4 regions of the Lysinibacillus sp. BS3 genome follow, and region 4 is predicted to be linked to each of the others. Evidence: riboswitches for the same ligand, from Rfam matches in the RefSeq annotation. Region 4 holds a riboswitch; each other region holds the start of a gene.
The links. A riboswitch is a leader RNA that binds a small molecule or an ion and turns the genes downstream of it on or off. The one in region 4 is predicted to bind thiamine pyrophosphate.
Positions count from the first base shown of each region.

Region 1 (5,571 bases), 1.0 Mb from region 4:
TCCTTTTTAACGGTAGCTGGACGTTTGGTTAAAACAAGTATGCGATCTGCTAAAAAGAGAGCTTCCTCAATACTATGTGTAACAAATAGAATGGATTTGCGGTACTCCTCCCAGATAGATAAAAGCCATGCTTGCATTTCCAGTCGAGTAAATTCATCCATCGCAGAAAATGGTTCGTCTAAGCATAAAATCGGCTTATCACTGACCATTGCTCGAATAAAGGACACACGCTGCTGCATGCCTCCAGACAGTTCGTTCGGGTAGGCATGGATAAAAGAGGCAAGACCAACCTTTTCTAACCATTCCTTGGCACGTTCAACATTTGATTTATGTTGTAATTCCTCTACAAGCGTGACATTTTCTACTATTGTACGCCAGGGTAATAGACATGGCTGCTGTGGCATATAGCCAATCGTTCCTTTTTTTTGTTGGATATCCTCTCCATTCAATAAAATGGCTCCTTGATCAATTGGCGAAACACCACCAATTAATTGAAAAAGTGTACTTTTACCACTGCCTGAAGGACCCACGATGGCCACAAACTCTCCATCCTTGACGTCAAAAGAAAGTTGATCAAGGACTTTGAGCGCATCGAAGGATTTAGCGATGTTTTGAATGCTGAGCATGATAGCCTCTTCCCTTCACCATGAATTTTTCAATTAAACGAATACCACTAAACAATAGTAAGCTCAAGAGAACAATCGCAAAAATTGCCACAAATACGCGATCCGTACGGAAGGAGGATTGGGCTAGGGTCATGTAAACACCAATACCCTTTTTTGCACCAAGCCATTCCGCAATCACAGCACCCATCACACTATATGTAGCCGCAATTTTAATGCCTGAAAAAATAGCAGGATAGGCATAAGGCCATTCCAGCTTCCAAAAGGTTTGTGCCCTTGTAGCACCAATCATGGCAAAATAATGCTTTAATTCTGGAGCTGTTTGTCTAAATCCATCCATCGCTGCAATGACTATCGGGAAAAAGCACACAAGACAAATAATGATAAGCTTCGGTAATAAGCCAAAGCCAAACCAAATAATAAGGAGCGGTGCCAAGACAAGAATAGGAACATTCTGCGACATAATAAGAATTGGATAAAACAGTTCTCGAATAAATGTAAATCGATGCAACACTATTGCCACCGTTAGCCCACAAGCGATGCCAATGGCCAAACCTAGTAGAGCTAATTGTACTGTAGCGAATGCATGTGGTAGAAAGGTTTGATACGACTGGATGGCTACCGACAAAATACTACTTGGTGCGGGTACTAACCAATGAGGAACTTCAGCAAACTGCACGATTAGTTCCCATATGAACAAGAGGAAGGCGATAAAAATTATCGTCCTTCCCTTCTGTAATGCACGTTTCATTACTGATATTTCCCCGTTAATGTCTCCATCGTAATACCCGTTGGCTGATATAAAATTTTCACTTGTGTAATGACATTAATGGCACCAAGTTCAATCATCTTCTCATTCATTTTTTCAATGATTTGGAGCAATGTTGAAAGCTCACCCTCCATCGTTGTTTCCAATGGATGTACCTCATATTTCACCCCAGAAGCATCGATCACCGCAATTGCTGCATCGACATATGGTATAACATCTTCATATTTCTCTGTCTTCGGAATGATTTGTACACTGATTAATGAATTTGCCATCTTATTTGGCCTCCTTTTTAGGTAAGAAATCATTAGTAAAGGCTTTTTTCGCATCAAATTCGCCCTCTAGTACTTGATTGCTAGACATCCATTTCGCGTAATTTTCCCACACAGAAAGCTTTTGCTCTCCCCATTGCTTGGCATCATCCTGATATTTATCAGCCAGCCATTCCTGACTTTTATGCACTAATGCTTGATCTAAATCAGGTGCCGCTTCGATTAAAATATCAGCCGCTTCACTTGGGTTTTCAATTGCGTATTCATAGCCCTTCGATGCAGCTGCCACAAAGGCTTTGACTACATCCGGGTTGTCCTGTATCATTTTTTCATTTGTAGCTAAAACTGGCGTATAATAATCCAATTGATCACTATAATCTGTAAGATATAGCATATTAATCTTTTCCCCACGCAGCTCAGCCTCAATCCCAGTCCATGCATAATAAATCCAAGCAAAATCTATATCTTTTTCCATCATTGTGAAGAAATCTAAATCCCCTGCATTGACGATATCTAGCTTATTAATATCTGCCTTTTCTTTTTGCATGAGTGATTGTAAAACGGCTTGCTCTAATGGCGCGCCCCAACCACCATAGGTTTTACCTTCAAAATCCTTTGGCGATGTAATGCCCTTCGAAGCAATAGAAGCAAAGCCAGATGTATTATGCTGTATAATTGCTGCGATGGAGACCAGCGGCACATCCTGTACTCGTGCCTGTGTTATGCCTTCCTGATAGCTCACGCCAAAATCCGCCTTTCCAGAAGCAACAAGCTGATCTGCGCCCGCCTCACCAGGCATAATAATATCAACATCTAAACCCTGTTCCTCAAAATAACCGAGTTTTTTGGCAACATATAGTCCTGTATGATTTGTATTCGGCGTCCAATCCAGTACCACAGACACCTTTTTCAGCTTGTCTGCAGTCTGCTTGTCATCCTTGTCACTACAGCCTACTAATGTCAATAGTGCTGCCAATAAAATAAAAAACCATTTTTTCATGCGAAAGCCTCCCAGTTTGTAATATGAAAGTGTTCATGAATGAATGTTGTCACCAGAAGAAAGCGTATACAATGTTGGCAAGCTGTTGCTTGAAAACATAAAAAAACGCCTAGGATTCCTCCCAGACGTATTGCAATCAATCTTCAAAACTTTGCTTTTTGAATAGATGTTCCCTACGCTGGTACGAGCCAAATCAGGTTCAAAGGGTCAGCGTCTACCGGACACAATCTCAGCTAGCAATTACTAGCCCCCCTACATTCTTTCGCTATGAACTTTTCGATGATTATTATACCCATAGTTTCACTTAAATGACAAGGTGCTATTTTTGAATAGAGCTTAAAGCCCAGCGCTCCTAAGAGGCTGGGCATGCTTTTAGCTTGGTTTCTGTTCTTTTTTGGCTGTTACAACATGAGAAATTGCTCCATCTGTTGCAATATCCACTTTAAATGAACCATTGGAATGGCGATCCGCACGAGACAATGCTTGTACGTCAATCATCTCTTGAACACCTTTTTCAGTTTCAATCACAACCTGCTCCTCGTCTGTTGCTTGAACAACTGCCACAATTCGGTGAGGGTTTGCTTTTAACTCTGTTAATACTTTTAGTCCACGTTTTGCACGACTTGCTACTTCAACTTCAGCGACATTCATTTTCTTCACGGCCCCACGCTGTGTCACAATCACTACATAGTGGGTAACATCAGGCTGTAATACATTGACTCCAACTAAGGCTTCTCCATCTTTTAGTGTGATCCCTTTCACACCGCCTGTTTTCACACCTGTAACTGGTAACTCCTCCATAGGGAAACGAATCGCATAGGCTGTATCCGTTGTGAGCATCAGCTCCACGTCATCTGTTACAAATGATGCATAGATCATCGCATCACCAGCCTTGACATTCATCGTTTTAATTGGCTTTGAATAACGCGTTACCGCATAGTCTGCGAGTGGTGAGCGCTTAATTTGGCCATCTTTTGTGGCTGTGAAGACATACGTATTTGGCTGGTCAAATGTTTCGAAACCATAAACCGCAATAATCGATTCATCTTCCCCTGTTGGTACAATACTTGAAATATGCTGGCCGAGATCCTTCCAGCGTATATCAGGCAGCTCATGAACAGGCTGATAAATATAATTGCCTCGATTTGTGAAAAGCAGTAGATGGTGCTGTGTATTCAAGTTTGCTTCATACAATAAATAATCTGAATCCTTCATGGCAAAATCTTGCCCGTTTGAAGCGGCATGAGAACGTGTGGATGTACGTTTAATATAACCATCCTTCGTTACTGTTACGACAACCTCTTCACTTGGCACAAGGACATCCAATGTAATTTTAATTTCTTCAATTTCTTGCTCAATCTTCGAGCGGCGAGGCTCTGTAAAGCGTTTCTTAATATCTAGCAACTCTTGTTTAATAACACGCACTAGCTTTGCCTCACTTTGCAGAATCCCCTCTAGCTTCGCAATTAGCTTATTTAACTCGTCCTGTTCCTGACGTAGCTCTGTAATATCCGTATTCGTTAAACGATATAATTGCAGGCTTACAATGGCCTCTGCTTGTACCTCTGTAAAATCAAACTTTGCTTGTAAATTAAGCTTCGCATCCTTCTTATCATTAGAAGAACGGATCGTCGCAATGACTTCATCTAAAATGGAAAGAGCTTTGATTAATCCATCTACAATATGAGAACGATCCTTTGCCTTTTGTAAATCATAAATGGAACGGTTTGTTACCACTTCTTTTTGATGGGCAATATACGCATCTAGCAATAATGGCAATGTCATCATCGTTGGACGACGATTATGAATGGCAATCATATTAAAATTATAAGCTACCTGTAAATCAGTTGTTTTAAACAAGTACTGTAAAATTCCTTGTCCTGGTACATCCTTTTTCAGCTCAATTACGACACGTAAGCCAGTACGGTCTGATTCATCACGAATTTCCGCAATGCCTTCTAATCGTTTATCTACACGTTGCTCATCAATTTTTTTCACAAGATTCGCTTTATTTACATCATATGGTAACTCAGTGATAACAATTTGCTCTTTACCACCCTTGATTGGTTCAACAACTGCTTGTGCACGGACGATGATTTTACCACGACCTGTTTCATACGCCTTTTTAATGCCATCAACACCTTGAATGATTCCACCCGTTGGGAAATCAGGTCCTTTAATCACCGTCATCAATTCATCTACAGTAACATTAGGCTTGTCTAAGCGCATCAACACAGCATCCAGTACTTCATCTAAGGCATGTGGCGGAATATCTGTCGCATAACCAGCGGAAATTCCTGTAGAGCCATTGACTAAAAGGTTAGGAAAACGTGCTGGTAATACAGTTGGCTCCATATCCTGATCATCAAAGTTTGGCACAAATTCAACCGTTTTCTTGCCAATATCTCGTAGCATTTCAGCGGCAATAGCTGATAGTCTCGCCTCTGTATAACGCATTGCAGCTGGAGGATCGCCATCTACCGAGCCATTGTTCCCGTGCATCTCAATAAGCATATGACGTGCCTTCCAGTCCTGACTCATCCGTACCATCGCTTCATACACAGAGCTATCGCCGTGCGGATGATAGTTACCAATTACGTTACCCACTGTTTTTGCGGATTTACGGAACGGCTTATCATGTGTGTTGCCTTCCGTAAACATCGCATATAAAATACGGCGCTGTACTGGTTTAAGACCGTCACGTGCATCAGGCAACGCGCGGTCTTGAATAATATATTTACTATAGCGACCAAAACGGTCACCCATTACTTCTTCTAACGGTAAATCTTGAAACTTTTCTGTACTACTCATGCTTGGTCCTCCTCTTGTTGGATGAATTCATTCTCTAAAATGTTAGAATCATCCTCCATACCGAAGTCTACATTGGCTTCGATCCATTTACGACGTGGT
Region 1 covers NZ_CP154860.1:259,904-265,474, reverse strand. The annotation lists gene AAJG31_RS01365 (ABC transporter ATP-binding protein) at 1-626, opposite strand, end outside; gene AAJG31_RS01360 (ABC transporter permease) at 601-1,374, opposite strand; gene AAJG31_RS01355 (thiamine-binding protein) at 1,374-1,664, opposite strand; gene AAJG31_RS01350 (ABC transporter substrate-binding protein) at 1,666-2,661, opposite strand; TPP riboswitch at 2,815-2,925, opposite strand; gene parC (DNA topoisomerase IV subunit A) at 3,034-5,472, opposite strand; gene parE (DNA topoisomerase IV subunit B) at 5,469-5,571, opposite strand, start outside.
Region 1: linked by a shared signal. The riboswitch ahead of AAJG31_RS01350 (ABC transporter substrate-binding protein) and the one ahead of thiM (hydroxyethylthiazole kinase) in region 4 are both predicted to bind thiamine pyrophosphate.

Region 2 (5,571 bases), 530 kb from region 4:
AAGAGGCACTTCAACTTTTGCAGCAACGATGGCTGACGAGTCAAGCTAGTATTTTAGCAGAACAACTGAAGGAAGGAGAACCCTGTCCTGTTTGTGGTAGTATGACACATCAGAAAGCACACAATGAGCAACTGGAAGTTATTGAGCTTGCTCAAGTGGAAGCATTAAGAGCGAAGGCATCATCAGACGAGCGTAAGTATTTAGAGAAAGAGGCATTTTTAGCATCAGCGCAGCAACTTCTTCAAGATACATGGCGACAACTCGAGGCTCAGCATATTAAACAAGAAGACCAACCACAGATCACCGCTACTCTACATGAAGTGGAACAAGAGCTTGCTGCATTAAAAATTATTCAACATCAATTAGCTGATGTGCGATTAAAAATAAAGCATCAGCATGACCGAATAGAGCAGCTACGAAATAAGCATATGAAGCTAGAGCAATATTTAGCAGAGCAGATAAAAGAATGGACAAAATTACAAGCGGTTGTAGACGAACAACTTAAGCAGATGCCCCCTAATTTACCAACTTTACAGCAATTAAAGCAACAACTAAATGAAGTTAGTAAACAGAAAGAAGAGCTTCAAAAAAGTTGGCAAGTGAGTCAAGAAAATTTGCATGCAGCAAAGGAAGCAGCTAGCAATGCAACACTAACTGTAGAAATTGCCAAACAGTCCTTTGAGGAATTACAGCTTAAAATGAATGAAAAGCTTCAGCAATTTTCAGCAGATATGCAAGAAATAGGTTTCGAAAGCTATGAGGCTTATGCAACTGCTAAACGGAGTGCCATACAATTGGATGCACTTCGAAAAGCATGTAGCGACTATGCTTTACAAGTACACACGTTGCAAATTCAGATTACCGAAGGGGCTACATACCTTCAAGGAAAAGAGAAGCAAGATTTAGAGGCGATGGAAGCAAGAGTAGAACAGCAGCGAATTTCCTATGAGGAAGCATTTAAACGTTTGCAACAGATGAATGGCTTTATACAAGCATGCCAAGGCTTTAGTGAAAGGGTGGAAGAAATAGCGAAAGAGCTTCATTTACTTGAACAAGAAGCAGGACGAGTAAAGGAGCTCTATGGATTATTAAATGGACAAAATTCGAAAAAGCTATCCTTTGAGCGTTATATACAAATTAACTACTTAGATCAAATTACAGAAGCTGCCAATATACGTCTGTATCATTTATCAAACGGTCAATTTGAGCTTAGACGTTCAGATAGATTAGAAAAGCATGCGAAGCAAAGTGGCCTTGGTCTTGATGTTTATGATGCTTATACAGATCAATTACGAGATGTCAAAACTTTATCAGGTGGCGAAAAGTTTAATGCTTCGTTGAGCCTTGCATTGGGGATGGCAGATGTGATTCAAAGCTACCAAGGTAATATTCATATTGAAACGATGTTTATTGATGAGGGCTTTGGCTCGCTCGATGAGGAATCACTAAATAAAGCAATCGATACATTAATTGATTTGCAGGATTCTGGTCGTATGATTGGCGTTATTTCGCATGTGCCTGAATTGAAATCTGCGATGCCAGCAGTTTTACATGTGGAAAAAACATTAAATGGCCATAGTCAAACCCATTTTGAAGTGAAATAAAACGAAGGCGTATTTCCTCTAAAAGGAATACGCCTCCGTTTTATTTTTTTCGAGTTGTGGTTGTAGGCGTTGTGCCCTTTTTTGCAGCCATTACTTTTTTTACGATAGGAATAACAATAGGTGCTAACTTAACGGCAGTTTTTACAACGTTTGATACTTTCATCCCAAAACAGCTCCTTTTACAATTACTACTACCTGTTTCACTTAAAAATAAAACATTAACGGATAACACGAACAGCCTGAATTATATTCCAAATCACAATACCTAGTGAGACGAGAGCATAGATGGCGAATGAAACAAACCAAATAATCATCACTGTATTATTACTGGAGGTTGGATCTAAACTAAATGTGGAAAAAACAAAGACAATAAAGAACAGGATGCCAAAAACAAAAGGAACTAAATGAGAGACAAGTGCACGAATCGAATGTTTTTTTACATCACTATCTTTAGTCACGAAATATACAATTAATGGAACGATAAAAGGGGCGAAGAAAATACTAAGATAACTAAAGGCAGCTAAAATTTTTTGATTCTCCATAGTTGTACCTCCTTTTTAAATATTTACGCATGAAAAACAGCAAAGTTTCAAAAAAATGATGTATGGAAGGTTGTAATCCTTCAATCCTTTGCGTACAATGAGAGTGTTCAAATAAATTCAGATGTAACGACCACAAGGGGAGCTGATGATGTCAGCTGAGACTGGGCACGTAATGCCTTGACTCTTCGAACCTGTAAGTTAACGCTTGCGTAGGGATGTGGATAGAAACCGACACTTGTACGATGTGAGGCTCTGTCCTGACATCGTTTTTTCGTCCGTAAAGGAAAAAAGGTGTCAGAAAGAGACATATCAGCGCTTTTCTATTCCTGCTCTTGTATCCTACATCGGAACAAAGGAGAGAATATGTATGGACAAAAAAAGACTATTAATGCTAGTGGAGATTGCGATTTTTGCAGCGATAGGTCTCGTACTGGATCAGGTTTCCTTTAAAGTATGGGCACAAGGCGGCTCAGTTAGTCTTGTTATGGTACCGATTATGTTAATAGCATTTCGCTGGGGCTTAGTAGCTGGTCTTACTACGGGACTACTTGTGGGTGTTATGCAAACAATGTTTGGTTCTTATATCGTGCACTGGCTACAAGGATTACTAGATTATGGTGTTGCTTTTACTGTTGTAGGATTAGCGGCGGTTGTACGTGGACCAGTGTTAGACGCTGCTAAACATATGAACAAAACAAAAATGGCACTTTATATAATCATAGGTACCGTTTTCGCAGGCTTCTTACGATACACAGCACATACAATCGCTGGTGCTGTATTTTTTGCCGAATATGCGGGTGACCAAAATGCATGGATCTATTCCATCATCTACAATGGTACATATATGCTACCAGCAACCATTTTAACGGCTATCGTTGGTGTTCTTTTATTTACAGCCGCTCCCCAATTAATGCAAAGAAAAGCTTAATGCTAGTCCCTTCACATGAGTGGAGGGACTTTTTTGTCGTGAATAACTCTTTTAGCACTTTGCAAAGTAGGAAAGCATACAATATTTAAAGCGTTTATCGTTATACGCATAAAAAGTTATGTTATATTAAAGAATAGATATTAGATGAAAGGGACGTTATACATGATTGTAAAAACGCAAGAAGAGATTGAAGCTTTTAAAAAAATAGGACGCATTTGTGCTGAAATTCGCGAAGCAATGAAAGCTGCCACAAAACCAGGTGTTACAACACTTGAGCTTGATGAAATTGCTGGTCGCATGTTTGCAGAGGCTGGCGCTATTTCAGGACCAAAGGGAGAATATGATTTTCCAGGGTATACATGTATTAGCGTCAATGAAGAAGTAGCACATGGTATTCCAGGAAAGCGTGTTATTCAAGAGGGAGATATCGTAAATATTGATGTTTCAGGCTCTTTAAATGGCTATTTTGCTGACACAGGTATTTCATTTGTTGTGGGTGATGGCTATGAGGACAAAGAAAAGCTTTGCCGTGTTGCTAAAAGTGCCTTTGATCGAGCAATGACAAAGGTAAAGGCTGGATCTAAATTAAATCAAATTGGTAAAGCTGTTGAACGCGAGGCAAATGCTAATGGGTTAACTGTTATTATGAATTTAACAGGTCATGGCTTAGGTCAATCTTTACATGATGAACCAAACCATATTTTAAATTATTACGATGCATGGGATTCTACTATTATGAAAGAAGGTATGGTCCTTGCGGTTGAGCCATTTATCTCAGCAAAGGCAGAGCATATCGTAGAAGCAGGTGATGGCTGGACATTCGTGACGCCTGATAAATCACTTGTAGCTCAAATCGAACATTCAGTCATTGTAACAAAAGATAAACCAATTATCTTAACGTCATTAGACGAAGAATAGGATGTAATGAAAAAATCCTGCTAACCAATTTATTTTTGGTAGGCAGGATTTTTTTTAATAAATAAAATGCCAACAAAGAGAACACCGCATAAAAATAAAGCGGCTGTAGTAACAAGTAGCTCATCAAAACCATTATGTATGGCGATTCCAATATAAGCCCAAATAAAAACACTTGGATACATAACATCAAAGTGATGGAAACGGATATGTAGCGCAATGGCTCCTCCTAAAGTAAGTAAAATCACTGCCCAAAGAGGCGTACTAAGACCAAAGCCGTTCCAACCATAAGCCGTTAACGTAAAGCTTGTATTTGTGATAAAAATAAATGTCATCCATGCTAAATAAATAGAGAAAGGAATACGACCAAACAAGGATTTGTCCTGAAGAGGGTACGTATTATACAACATAAACAAATACAAGACTAAGAGTAATGTAATGCCAAGAGAAACAATAAATAACTCATGGTGCCAGACATATATCGTCAATGCTTGTAATATATTTATGCAACTAAAAAGCGCAGACTGTTTCAAAGTTGTCTTTTTCATGTTCATAACTAACCAATAACCGAGTAAAAAATAAATGATAATCCAAATTACATGACTTACACTAACTGGTGCAAATACAACAGAAAAACGATTAGCGATTTCTAGCGAAGATTGACCGTTGATGTTCACGAAAAAGGATGAAAAGGTTAGGATGATTGAGACAAGATAAGAGATTGTCATCAAGATAAACCGAGGCATGTTTTCCTCTCCCTTCGTGTTAGATTGTATAGGGAAAAGACAAATAAGTATAGTACTGTCACTTTTTTTATTATAACGGAAATTTCCAACAATGTATCGTGTTGTTTTACCATTAATACCTACAATTTACCATGTCTGATAGGCATCCATATATTTCTTTAGTACAATAAGAATAGCCAAATAAAAGGAGTGAAGTTTCATGACACAAAATTTGAAAAATCTAGATCTAACTGTTGAACTAGACAAAAAGATGTATAAAAAGAAATTAAAAGTACTCCAATATGAAATGTTGAACGCACAACAATTTTTATTAAAAAACAAGATTGGCTTGATCTTGGTATTTGAAGGAATGGATGCAGCTGGTAAAGGTGGCGCTATTAAACGATTAATCGAACGTGTCGATCCCCGCGGTTATGTTGTACATCCTATTTCTGCTCCTCAAGCTCATGAATTACGCTACAATTATTTACAACGATTTTGGAGAAAATTGCCTCAACATGGGCAAATCGCTATTTTTGATCGCTCGTGGTATGGCCGCGTACTAGTAGAACGCATCGAAGGATTCGCAACAAAGGATGAATGGTCTCGTGCTTATGAAGAAATTAATAATTTCGAGAAGATTTTAACTGCTGGAGATTACATAATTATTAAGTTCTGGCTTCATGTTTCAGATGAGGAGCAATTAAAACGCTTCAAAGAACGTGAACAAAACCCTTATAAATCTTGGAAGTTAACAGCCGAGGATTGGCGCAATCGAGATAAAACACCTCAGTATATTGAAGCAGCAAATGCGATGTTTGAAAAGACAGATAAAAAAGATGCACCATGGGTCTTAG
Region 2 covers NZ_CP154860.1:3,424,001-3,429,571, forward strand. The annotation lists gene AAJG31_RS16835 (SMC family ATPase) at 1-1,604, shown strand, start outside; gene AAJG31_RS16840 (hypothetical protein) at 1,645-1,767, opposite strand; gene AAJG31_RS16845 (DUF4870 domain-containing protein) at 1,823-2,146, opposite strand; TPP riboswitch at 2,272-2,379, shown strand; gene thiT (energy-coupled thiamine transporter ThiT) at 2,514-3,074, shown strand; gene map (type I methionyl aminopeptidase) at 3,237-3,992, shown strand; gene AAJG31_RS16860 (hypothetical protein) at 4,022-4,735, opposite strand; gene AAJG31_RS16865 (polyphosphate kinase) at 4,935-5,571, shown strand, end outside.
Region 2: linked by a shared signal. The riboswitch ahead of thiT (energy-coupled thiamine transporter ThiT) and the one ahead of thiM (hydroxyethylthiazole kinase) in region 4 are both predicted to bind thiamine pyrophosphate.

Region 3 (5,571 bases), 1.5 Mb from region 4:
GTATGGTTAGTTGAAAAACTAGCAAATTTCAACCGTGAAGTAATTCCAGAACGTCGTATGCACGCAAAGGGCTCAGGTGCATTTGGTACTTTTACTGTAACGCATGATATTTCACAATATACTAAAGCGAAAATCTTCTCAGAGATCGGCAAGAAAACTGAAATGTTCGCACGTTTCTCTACAGTAGCGGGTGAGCGTGGTGCAGCAGATGCAGAGCGAGATATTCGTGGCTTCGCCCTTAAATTCTATACAGAAGATGGAAACTGGGATTTAGTAGGGAACAATACACCTGTATTCTTCTTCCGTGACCCGTTACACTTTACAGATTTAAACCATGTGGTAAAACGGGACCCACGTACAAATATGAAAAATGCCAACTCTAACTGGGATTTCTGGACTTCATTACCTGAAGCACTTCACCAAGTGACAATTGTTATGTCTGACCGTGGTATTCCAGCTGGTTACCGTAATATGCACGGATTTGGTTCTCATACGTATAGCTTTATCAATGCTAATAATGAACGTGTTTGGGTTAAATTCCACTTCCGTACAGAGCAAGGCATTAAGAACTTAACTGGTGCCGAGGCTAATGAGATTATTGGTCAAGACCGCGAATCTTCACAACGTGATTTATATGAAGCAATTGAAAAAGGCGATTTCCCTAAATGGAAAATGTACATTCAGGTAATGACAGAGGAACAAGCTCGTGAGCTACCATACAACCCATTTGATTTAACAAAGGTATGGTATAAAAAAGACTTCCCATTAATTCCTGTAGGTGAATTCGAGTTAAACAAAAATCCAGACAACTACTTTGCAGAAGTTGAACAAGCTGCATTCGCACCATCTAACATTGTTCCTGGCATCAGCTTCTCACCAGATAAAATGTTACAAGGTCGTATCTTTGCATATGCGGATGCCCAACGCTATCGTCTTGGTGTAAACCACTATATGCTTCCTGTCAACGCACCAAAATGTCCATTCCGTACTTTCCACCGAGATGGAGCAATGCGCTTTGATGGCAATCTTGGTTCGACATTAAGCTATGAACCAAATAGCTATGGTGAGTGGGAGCATAATTTAGACCATAAAGAGCCTGAATTACGTATTGATGGTCATGCAGGTATTCATGATTTCCGTGAAGACGATAATAATTACTTTGAACAACCAGGTAAACTATTCCGTCTATTGACTTCGGAAGAGCAGCAACGCTTATTTGAAAATACCGCGAACGATATGGCTTCTGTTGAAGAATTCATCAAACGCCGTCACATCCTTCACTGCTATCTAGCTGACCCAGCATATGGTGAAGGTGTCGCTAAAGCGATGGGTCTTTCCTTAGAAGGTATGGACCTTACAAATCCATATGTAAAACAACCAACAAACGTTTAATATTCCACTTTATTATTGATATCCAAATCCAACTTTCACTCCATGTGAATCCACTATTCACATGGAGTTTTTTTATTAAGAAAAGGCCTATGTCTATTTTTTTGACATAAGCCTTTTCTTTCATTATTGGTAAATTTGACTGCCTGCTTTTTTAAACTCCTCAGCCTTTTCTTTCATACCTTGATGGATCGCTTCAGTCGTATTCAAATCCTTATCTTTCGCATAATTACGAATATCCTGTGAAATTCTCATGCTACAGAATTTAGGCCCACACATAGAACAAAAGTGTGCTGTTTTTGCTCCCTCTGCTGGCAGTGTCTCATCATGATATTCCACTGCACGCTCGGGATCTAGTGACAGATTGAATTGATCACGCCAACGGAACTCAAAGCGCGCTTTAGACAGTGCATCGTCTCGTTGTTGTGCACCTGGATGACCTTTTGCTAAATCAGCAGCATGTGCAGCAATTTTATAAGTGATAACGCCCACACGAACGTCCTCGCGATTCGGTAAACCAAGATGCTCTTTCGGTGTCACATAACAAAGCATCGCTGTACCAAACCAGCCAATCATGGCTGCCCCAATGGCTGATGTAATGTGGTCATAACCTGGAGCAATATCTGTTGTGAGTGGTCCTAATGTATAGAAGGGAGCTTCCTTACAAACCTCTAATTGCTTGTCCATGTTTTCTTTAATCAAATGCATTGGTACATGACCTGGTCCCTCAACCATTACCTGAACATCATGCTGCCAAGCAATCTGTGTTAGCTCGCCTAGTGTTTCAAGCTCTGCAAATTGTGCCTCATCATTGGCATCTGCAATTGAGCCTGGGCGTAAACCATCACCTAAGGAAAAAGCAACATCATAGGCTTTCATAATTTCACAGATTTCCTCAAAGTGTGTATACAGGAAATTCTCTTGATGATGATATAAACACCACTGTGCCATGATAGAGCCACCTCGAGATACAATACCTGTCACACGATTTGCTGTTAGTGGTACATAGCGTAAAAGGACACCTGCATGAATGGTGAAGTAATCCACACCCTGCTCAGCTTGTTCAATGAGAGTATCACGATAAACCTCCCACGTTAAATCCTCTGCTACACCATTTACCTTTTCTAAAGCCTGATAAATTGGCACTGTTCCCACTGGTACTGCCGCATTTCGAATAATCCATTCTCTAGTTGTATGAATATGTTTACCAGTCGATAAATCCATAATATTATCTGCGCCCCATCGAGTTGCCCAGGTCATTTTCTCAACTTCTTCTGCAATGGAAGAAGATACAGCAGAATTCCCGATATTCGCATTGATCTTTACATGAAAATTACGCCCAATAATCATTGGCTCTGCCTCAGGGTGATTAATATTAGAAGGCATTATAGCACGCCCAGCTGCAATTTCTGAACGTACAAATTCAGGATCCATATTTTCACGAATCGCTACAAACTCCATTTCAGGCGTTATAATTCCCTTTCGTGCATAGTGAAGCTGTGTCACATTTTTACCTTTTTTAGCACGCAAAGGCTTTCTCGCCAACTCAGGGAAGACATTTTCTTGAATACGCGGGTCATCAACATGACGAAAGCCATTATCCTCCGGTTTAATGGAGCGTCCCTCATATGCTTCTACATCCCCTCGCTCTTGAATCCATGCATTTCGTAAGGCAGGTAAACCTTTCGTAATATCTACTTGGTAGGCTGGATCTGTATAGGGCCCACTCGTATCATATACTCGAATAGGAGCATTTTCTTCATTTCCAAAACTGCCTGTTGTCGGACTTAATGCAATTTCTCGCATAGGTACTAGAATATCTGGGCGTGATCCTTCCACATATACTTTTTTGCTTCCTTCAAAGCTGGACATAATGGTAATATTCTTTTCACTAATTGCTGACATGAGCTACTTCTCTCCCTTAAATTTATTTTGATATAAGGACCGATTCTAGCTCACCCCAACAATCCAAAAAATAAAGGCCGAATCCAAAATAATTATTTGGATCCGGCCACGAATGTAAAGGTCTATTGATTGCATACTCTGCAATAGCTTCTTAACTTTCCCACGCTGGTATGAGCCAGATCAGGTCCAAAGGGTCAAGAAACTTCGTAGCGTTTCCCTCTCAGCCTGACTCATCAGACTCCCCTAGTTAATACTATTTAGTTTGATGCTAGTGTAGCAGATAATACTAAGAGATGGAAGTTATTTTTTATCTTACTAGGTAAATAATACTTCTGCAAAATAGATCACAATGGTTACAGTTATACAGCTTACAATGGTTGAAAATAAAACAGCTTGCGCGGCTGTTGCTGATTCTACATCATATTCCAATGCTAGACTAGAACTATTGCGGGATGTTGGAAAAGCACTAGCTATAAACAGTGATTGTGCGACGACTCCATCTAATCCCAATATATAAATAATGGCCAATGCAACAGATGGTCCAATAATTAATCGCGTAAAACAGCTGATAAAGACGGTTTTATTAAACATTGATTTCATCTCTAATTGTGATAATTGCGCACCTAAAGTAATTAGAGCCACAGCAATAAATCCATCTGCCACATGTTCTACTGGTATTTTGATAAACTGTGGAATACCGATATCAAAATAATTCATAGCGACACCTATAATAAGCGCATGAATAATAGGCATTTTAAAGAAATCCTTGATGATTGTCATACCTGACTTTGTAGAAGAAATTAAATTGTATAAACCATATGTATACGTAGTCATATTTTGAAAGATTACGAGCATGACCTGAATGGCTACTCCAATAGGTTGCGTGGCAAATATCATTTGAGCCACTGGAATACCGTAATTACCCGAGTTAATGAGCACAACACTATTTTTAAAGACAGCTGCCTCTGTTCTAGCTAAACCTAACCCTTTTGCCATAAAGTGACTGAGTATCATTTGACTACCGATAAAGAGTACAATAAATAATCCGACCTCTCCCAGTACAGTTAATTCCACATGTGTTTCATATAAATTTACAAAAACAGCTGCTGGCATAAAGCAATATGTAATAAGCTGAGACAATGCTTTTAAATTAAAGCGAAATTTCTTTTGTAGTATAGCGCCTATTACAAGTAACACTAAAATAGGTACAACAATTTGAAAGAAAATCATTCCGAGATACATCATATCAATGTCCCCCTTCCAGTGTTAATAGTAGTGTTGAATTCCTTCTAGGTCAATTTCTCCGGCTTTCACCATAAAGAAGACTGCCTCTATATTGAAGGCAGCCTTTCTTTTTAAGCAAGCTTAAATCGGTTTACAACTTCTTGTAGCTCGTTTGAAATATCGTTCATATTTTGAATAGACTCTGCTACTTTTTGTAATTCTACTTGTTGATCCATTGCAGAAGCACTTACTTGTTCCGCAGAGGCTGCTGTTTGCTCTGAAATAGCCGAAATACTTTGGATAGCCATGATTGCCTGATTTTTATGCTCTAACATGCTAGATAGTTTATTCATTAAATCACTAATAGAATTTGCAATTGAACCCGACAAATCACTGCTATCTTTAAATGCTAGTTGCGTGCTTTGTACGGACTCATTTTGAGATTGCATTAAATCTGCATTAGATGCAATCACAGCAACCGTCTGCTGAGAATTTTCAAGAATACTTTCTACTGTACTCTTAATAATTTCTGTTTCATTCTTAGATTGTTCTGCTAGCTTTCTAACTTCCTCTGCAACTACAGCAAATCCTTTACCATGTTCACCAGCACGTGCAGCCTCAATACTTGCATTTAAAGCTAGCAGATTAGTCTGCTCGGTAATGCTTTGAATCGAAGCAATAATCTGATTAATATTGGCAATATTAGAAGCTAATGATTCCATTTGCTGCTGGATACGCCCATTCACTTCATTGGTCTCCATATTACGTTCTCTTAAACTTTCAACCTCATGCAATCCTTTTTCCGTTGTTACACCTGTTTTATGAGATAGCTCATCCATTTCATTAGAAAGAGCCGTAATAGCATCAATCTGATCTGATAAATCCATCATTCGATAATTTGTTTCTTCTGTATCCTCTGATTGCTTCGAAGCTCCTTGTGCAATCTCGTTGATAGCTACGGAAACCTCCTGACTAGAAGCAACTACCTCATTAAATGCCTCATTTACCTGATTAGAAGATTGGTTCAATAACCTCGTGGAATTTAGTACAGTT
Region 3 covers NZ_CP154860.1:2,493,245-2,498,815, forward strand. The annotation lists gene AAJG31_RS12305 (catalase) at 1-1,392, shown strand, start outside; gene thiC (phosphomethylpyrimidine synthase ThiC) at 1,516-3,294, opposite strand; TPP riboswitch at 3,435-3,549, opposite strand; gene AAJG31_RS12315 (AEC family transporter) at 3,610-4,539, opposite strand; gene AAJG31_RS12320 (methyl-accepting chemotaxis protein) at 4,650-5,571, opposite strand, start outside.
Region 3: linked by a shared signal. The riboswitch ahead of thiC (phosphomethylpyrimidine synthase ThiC) and the one ahead of thiM (hydroxyethylthiazole kinase) in region 4 are both predicted to bind thiamine pyrophosphate.

Region 4 (5,571 bases):
TCAGCCAGCTCTTGATAGTTAATTGATTGCATGATGACACCAATAGAGCCTGTTATTGTATCACGATGGGCAAATATTTTATCTGCTGGTGCAGAAATATAATAACCACCTGAAGCTGCCATAGAATCCATTGATACATAAATTGGAATTTGTCGTTCTTCTTTTATTTTTAGTAGCTTTTTATAGATATCTGCAGATTCCTTTACACCACCACCTGGTGAATTAACGCTTAAAACAACACCCTGTATGGACTCATCATATAAAATATTATCCAATTGTTCTAAGAAAAATTGATGATCATAGGCAACTGGTTGCCACAATGTACTTGAGCCGATATCTTGAATCGTTCCATCTACCTTTAAATAAGCAATTCGCTTATCAAAATTCTCCCCTTCAATGACATTTTCATATACATCTAAGCTATTACCTGCCATTAAGCTATCAAAATTACCTAGGAAATCTGCTTTAAATAGCGCAAAAATGGTATTAATTCCTAACGAAAATAGTAAAAGAACACCAGCCACTACTAAAGCAACCCACCTTTTTACATTCATGTCTTTCCGCCTCCTCAACACGTAATACGTATGACTTGCCAATTTGTTTCATTTTTTTGCAATAATTAAACACAAAAAGCTTTAAGCTATGTATTTCCTCATATTACCTTACCTAAAAAAAATAAAAAAATCAAAGTCCATACCTTTGATGAACTTTGATTTTCGACATTATTTCCTAGGAAATATTATAATTGGAGGTGTTTGATTTCTTGTTGCCGTAATTCGACACGTCTAATTTTCCCAGAAGATGTTTTTGGTAGTTCCTCTACAAATTCAATAGCACGTGGATATTTATAAGGAGCAGTCAATGATTTAACATGACTTTGGAGTGTTTGAATAAGCGCTCCATCACCTTTTTCACCATTGCGCAGAACAATAAATGCTTTGACAATATTTCCTCTTACTTTATCAGGGCTCGCTATAACAGCAGCCTCTTTTACAGTTGGATGTTTCATTAAAGCATCCTCTACTTCAAAAGGGCCAATTGTATAGCCTGAGGAAATAATAACATCGTCTCCTCGTCCGTCAAACCAAAAGTAGCCATCTTCATCTTTATAAGCACGATCTCCTGTAATATACCAATCCCCACGAAATTGTAAATTTGTACGTTCAGGATCATTTAAATATTTTTTAAAGAGTGCTGGCGTTTCGCGATGAACAGCAATATCACCAACTTCTCCGATTGTAACAGGTTTGCCCAAATCATTAATAATTTCAACAGTGTTGCCAGGAGTAGGTTTTCCCATAGAACCAACTCTCGCTTCCATCCCTACCATTGTGCCTACCAATAATGTATTTTCCGTTTGTCCATAGCCATCTCGCACTTGTAATTTGAATGTTTCCAAGAATACTCTAATAACCTCACTATTTAATGGCTCACCAGCTGATACAGCTTGGCGAATTTCACTTAAATCATATTCATGTAAATTTTCAAGCGCTGCCATAAAACGATATTCAGTTGGTGTACAGCATAGTACATTGATTTTGAATCTCTCAAGCAATGCTAAATAAGAAGCTGCTTCAAATTTACCTTTGTAGACAAATGCAGTAGCACCACTGCCTAAAGTAGCTAGAAATGGACTCCAAATCCATTTTTGCCACCCTGGTGCTGCAGTCGCCCAAACAATATCATTTTCTTGTACACCCAACCAATGTGGTGCTGTTGTTCGTAAATGAGCATAGCCCCAACTATGCGTATGCACTGCTGCTTTTGGATTTCCTGTTGTTCCGCTTGTATAGGCTAAAAATGCATTGTCTGTGCTTTTTGTTGGGATAGGATTTATGTAGGTTGTAGGTTGATTATTCATTTTTTCAAGTATGTTCTGCCAAGGTTCATGTGCATTCCCTATGACAAATTGCAGTATGTCTTGTAAATTTCCCACTTTATCGAACTGTTCAATATAGGGTTCAAATGCAATAACTGCTTTAGCATTTGCATGATGAATTCGATACTCAATATCCTTTGTTCTTAACATCTCAGAACTTGGAATAATAGTTAAACCCGCTTTCAATGCAGCAATATACACAATATATGCTTCAACCGAACGTGGTACCATTACTAAAATGACATCACCTTTCTTTAAACCTTGCTTGGTGAATACATGTGCTGCTTGATTCGCTTTTTCCAATAAATGTGCATATGTAATACATTGGATGTCTTGGTTTTCTTCATAAATGATTAAAGCATTTTTGGCTGCATCCTGAGCATATTTTTCAATTTCCTCTACTATGTTATACCATTCTGGTGCAACTAAATCTTGTCTTTTCATGGCAATTGCCCCCTTTTGTTATGACACATTATAAAACTCTTTTTTCAGCATTTTCAATGGTTTGTGCTTAATTTCGGTAAAGTCATGACAACTATCATACCCTCCTATATGGCATCGGTCACATTTTATCTATAGGAAAACTTGCTATTGAATACAAATGAAAAGTATGGTACATTTTGGTCAACTAAAAGCAAGATTGCAGGGGGACTCGTAAGAGTTGAGAAGGTAAAACCTGACCCTTTGAACCTGTTAGTTAATACTGACGTAGGGAGCAATAAACATCGTTTTCAGATGAAAGGCTCTTTTCGTGCATTTTTACACAAAAAGAGCCTTTTTTGCATGCTTACGTCCATCCCTAAAGGAGGACTACAATGATTTTTCAAACAATTCGTCAACAGCAACCACTTATCCATTGTATAACCAATTATGTAGTGGCAAATTTTCAAGCAAATGGTTTATTAGCGATAGGTGCTTCACCAGTAATGGCCGATGACTACCAAGAGGTAGAGGAGATGGTGGCCATTGCTCAAGCATTATTAATTAATATTGGAACACTTAATGATCGCACAAAAAGTGCCATGTTATTAGCAGGTGAAAAAGCCAATAAACTTGGTATTCCTGTTATTTTAGATCCTGTCGGAGTTGGAGCCACAACTTATCGTAAGGAAACCGTAAAATACTTACTGGAAAACATACACTTTGCCGTGATTCGCTGTAATCTCGGCGAGCTAGCAGCAATAGTTGGTGTAAATTGGCAACAAAAAGGTGTTGATAGTGGTCATGGCACTATCGCTATGGAATTAGAAGCCACATCATTGGCTCAACGCTATCAATGCATTGTTATTGTCACAGGAGAACGCGATTTTATAACTGATGGCAAGCATAGCCAATGGATCGCTGGTGGTCATCCACAAATGACGGAAGTAACGGGTACAGGTTGTTTACTTAGCGCAATTTGTGGCGCAGCCTATAGTGTAAGCCATAATCCTTACCAACAATTAACAGAAACACTTACTTACTATAAAAAAGCAGGTGTACTGGCATCCGCATTTACTGCAGACATTGGTGATTTTCAAATAGCCTTACTCAATGCTATACATCGCTTATCAAAGGATGGTGCAGCTTCATGCATATTGTAACAACAATCGCTGGCTCAGATAGTGGTGGTGGCGCGGGTATACAGGCTGATTTAAAAACATTTCAGGAATTAGAAGTGTTCGGTACTTCTGTTATTACTGCTCTAACTGCTCAAAATACTTTGGGTGTAACAGGTGTTTGCCCTATTGACGTTTCCTTTATAAAAAAACAATTAGAGGCCTTAGTAGAAGATTTTCCAATCGCTGCGATTAAAACAGGAATGCTTTATTCCTCAGAAATTATCAAAGCAATTGCACACAAGATCAGGGAGCTAAACATTCCGCTGATTGTTGATCCGGTGATGATTGCAAAAGGTGGGGAAAGCCTATTACAGCAAGAAGCTATCGATGCCTTACGCTCAACTTTATTACCACTTGCTACGGTTGTTACGCCCAATATACCCGAGGCAGAGACACTTACTGGGAGATCTATTCATCATTTTGAAGATATGAAAGAAGTAGCTCAAAGCTTGTTACAGCTAGGTGTACAATGTGTCATCATTAAAGGTGGTCATTTAGCAGATCCACTTTATGCCATTGATTATGTATTTTGCAAAAATGGACGTTCTTTTTCTTTGCAGTCTCCACGAATCCAAACAAAAAATACGCATGGTACTGGATGTACATTTTCCGCAGCACTTACTGCTTTTCTTGGACAAGGATTTGCTCTGGAAAATGCCATTATAGAAGCTAAAAAATTTATCCAATTAGCTATTATGTTTAATTTATCGATTGGAAATGGTCATGGACCCACTAATCATTTTGCTTATCAACAGTATAAGGAAGGCTGTGAGGTGATTATTCATGAAACGTGAGGATTTGGAGCTTTATTTTATTATGGGTACGAGCAATGTTCCTCCTCAAGAACAACCTATCTATATCCTAGAAAAAGCCTTGCAAGCAGGCATTACAATGTTTCAATTTCGTGAAAAAGGTCCTCACGCGTTAACTGGACTTGCGTATGAACAATTTGCACGCCAATGTCAAAAACTATGTCATCACTATCATGTGCCCTTTATCATTAATGACGATGTTGATCTAGCGATACGACTAGGGGCTGATGGTGTTCATATCGGACAAGATGATTTACCTGTAAGTGTAGCACGTAAAAGAATCGGGGATATGATTCTTGGTGTATCTGTCCATTGCGAGGAAGAATTGCAAATAGCTATTAACCATCAAGCTGATTATGTTGGTATCGGTCCAATCTTTCCAACATCCTCTAAAAGTGATGCACAACCACCATGTGGTACATCTTTTTTACAGGAGGCACATTCATTACATCCTGAATTACCAATTGTAGCAATTGGTGGAATAAATTTCACAAATGCACATTCTGTATTTCAAACGGGGGTTGATGGTGTTGCTGTTATTTCAGCTATTTGTCAAAGCAAAGATGTTGATCATACAGTAGCTACATTTAGATCCTTATCTCGTATAAATAAATGATCAATAAACAAACTAAAACCAGTGCCTTTTACGGTCACTGGTTTAAGTTTATAAATGCTTAATCAGCATTTATTGGTTGTTGTTTGGCATACCTTTTAATTGAGATTCTGCCATTTGTACAAGACGTTTAGTGATTTCACCACCAACGGAACCGTTGGCACGAGCTGAAGCTTCAGCTCCTAATTGAACACCAAATTCTTGTGCAATTTCGTATTTCATTTGATCTAGTGCTTGTTGTACACCAGGTACTGCAAGCTGGTTTGAACTACGGTTGTTGTTTGAAGCCATGTTTCTCACCTCCTTGTGAATATAGAATGTGCGATATTAGATTTTTAATACAAAAAATTTAGAGGTAAATTGTACCTCTATTGGAATAACAATATCCATACAAAAAAGCCGTCTCAAAATGGGCTTTGAGACGGCTTTTGAATCCTTATAGTAGATCTGCAAATTTATCTTGTTGTTCTTCTTTCTTAGGGAAAATATAGACCTCGCGATTCTTCACTGCTCGCTCGATCAATTCATCAAAGTCAGAGAAGCTTTCATAATGCTCAACCTTTTCAAGCTTCGGTTTTGTTTTTGGACTTGCTGGTGTAAAAATCGTGCAGCAATCTTCAAATGGCTGAATAGATGTTTCGTATGTGCCGATTTTTTCTGCAATAT
Region 4 covers NZ_CP154860.1:3,954,476-3,960,046, reverse strand. The annotation lists gene sppA (signal peptide peptidase SppA) at 1-554, opposite strand, end outside; gene AAJG31_RS19620 (acyl--CoA ligase) at 740-2,323, opposite strand; TPP riboswitch at 2,514-2,611, shown strand; gene thiM (hydroxyethylthiazole kinase) at 2,695-3,462, shown strand; gene thiD (bifunctional hydroxymethylpyrimidine kinase/phosphomethylpyrimidine kinase) at 3,450-4,274, shown strand; gene thiE (thiamine phosphate synthase) at 4,264-4,908, shown strand; gene AAJG31_RS19600 (alpha/beta-type small acid-soluble spore protein) at 4,978-5,196, opposite strand; gene thiI (tRNA uracil 4-sulfurtransferase ThiI) at 5,342-5,571, opposite strand, start outside.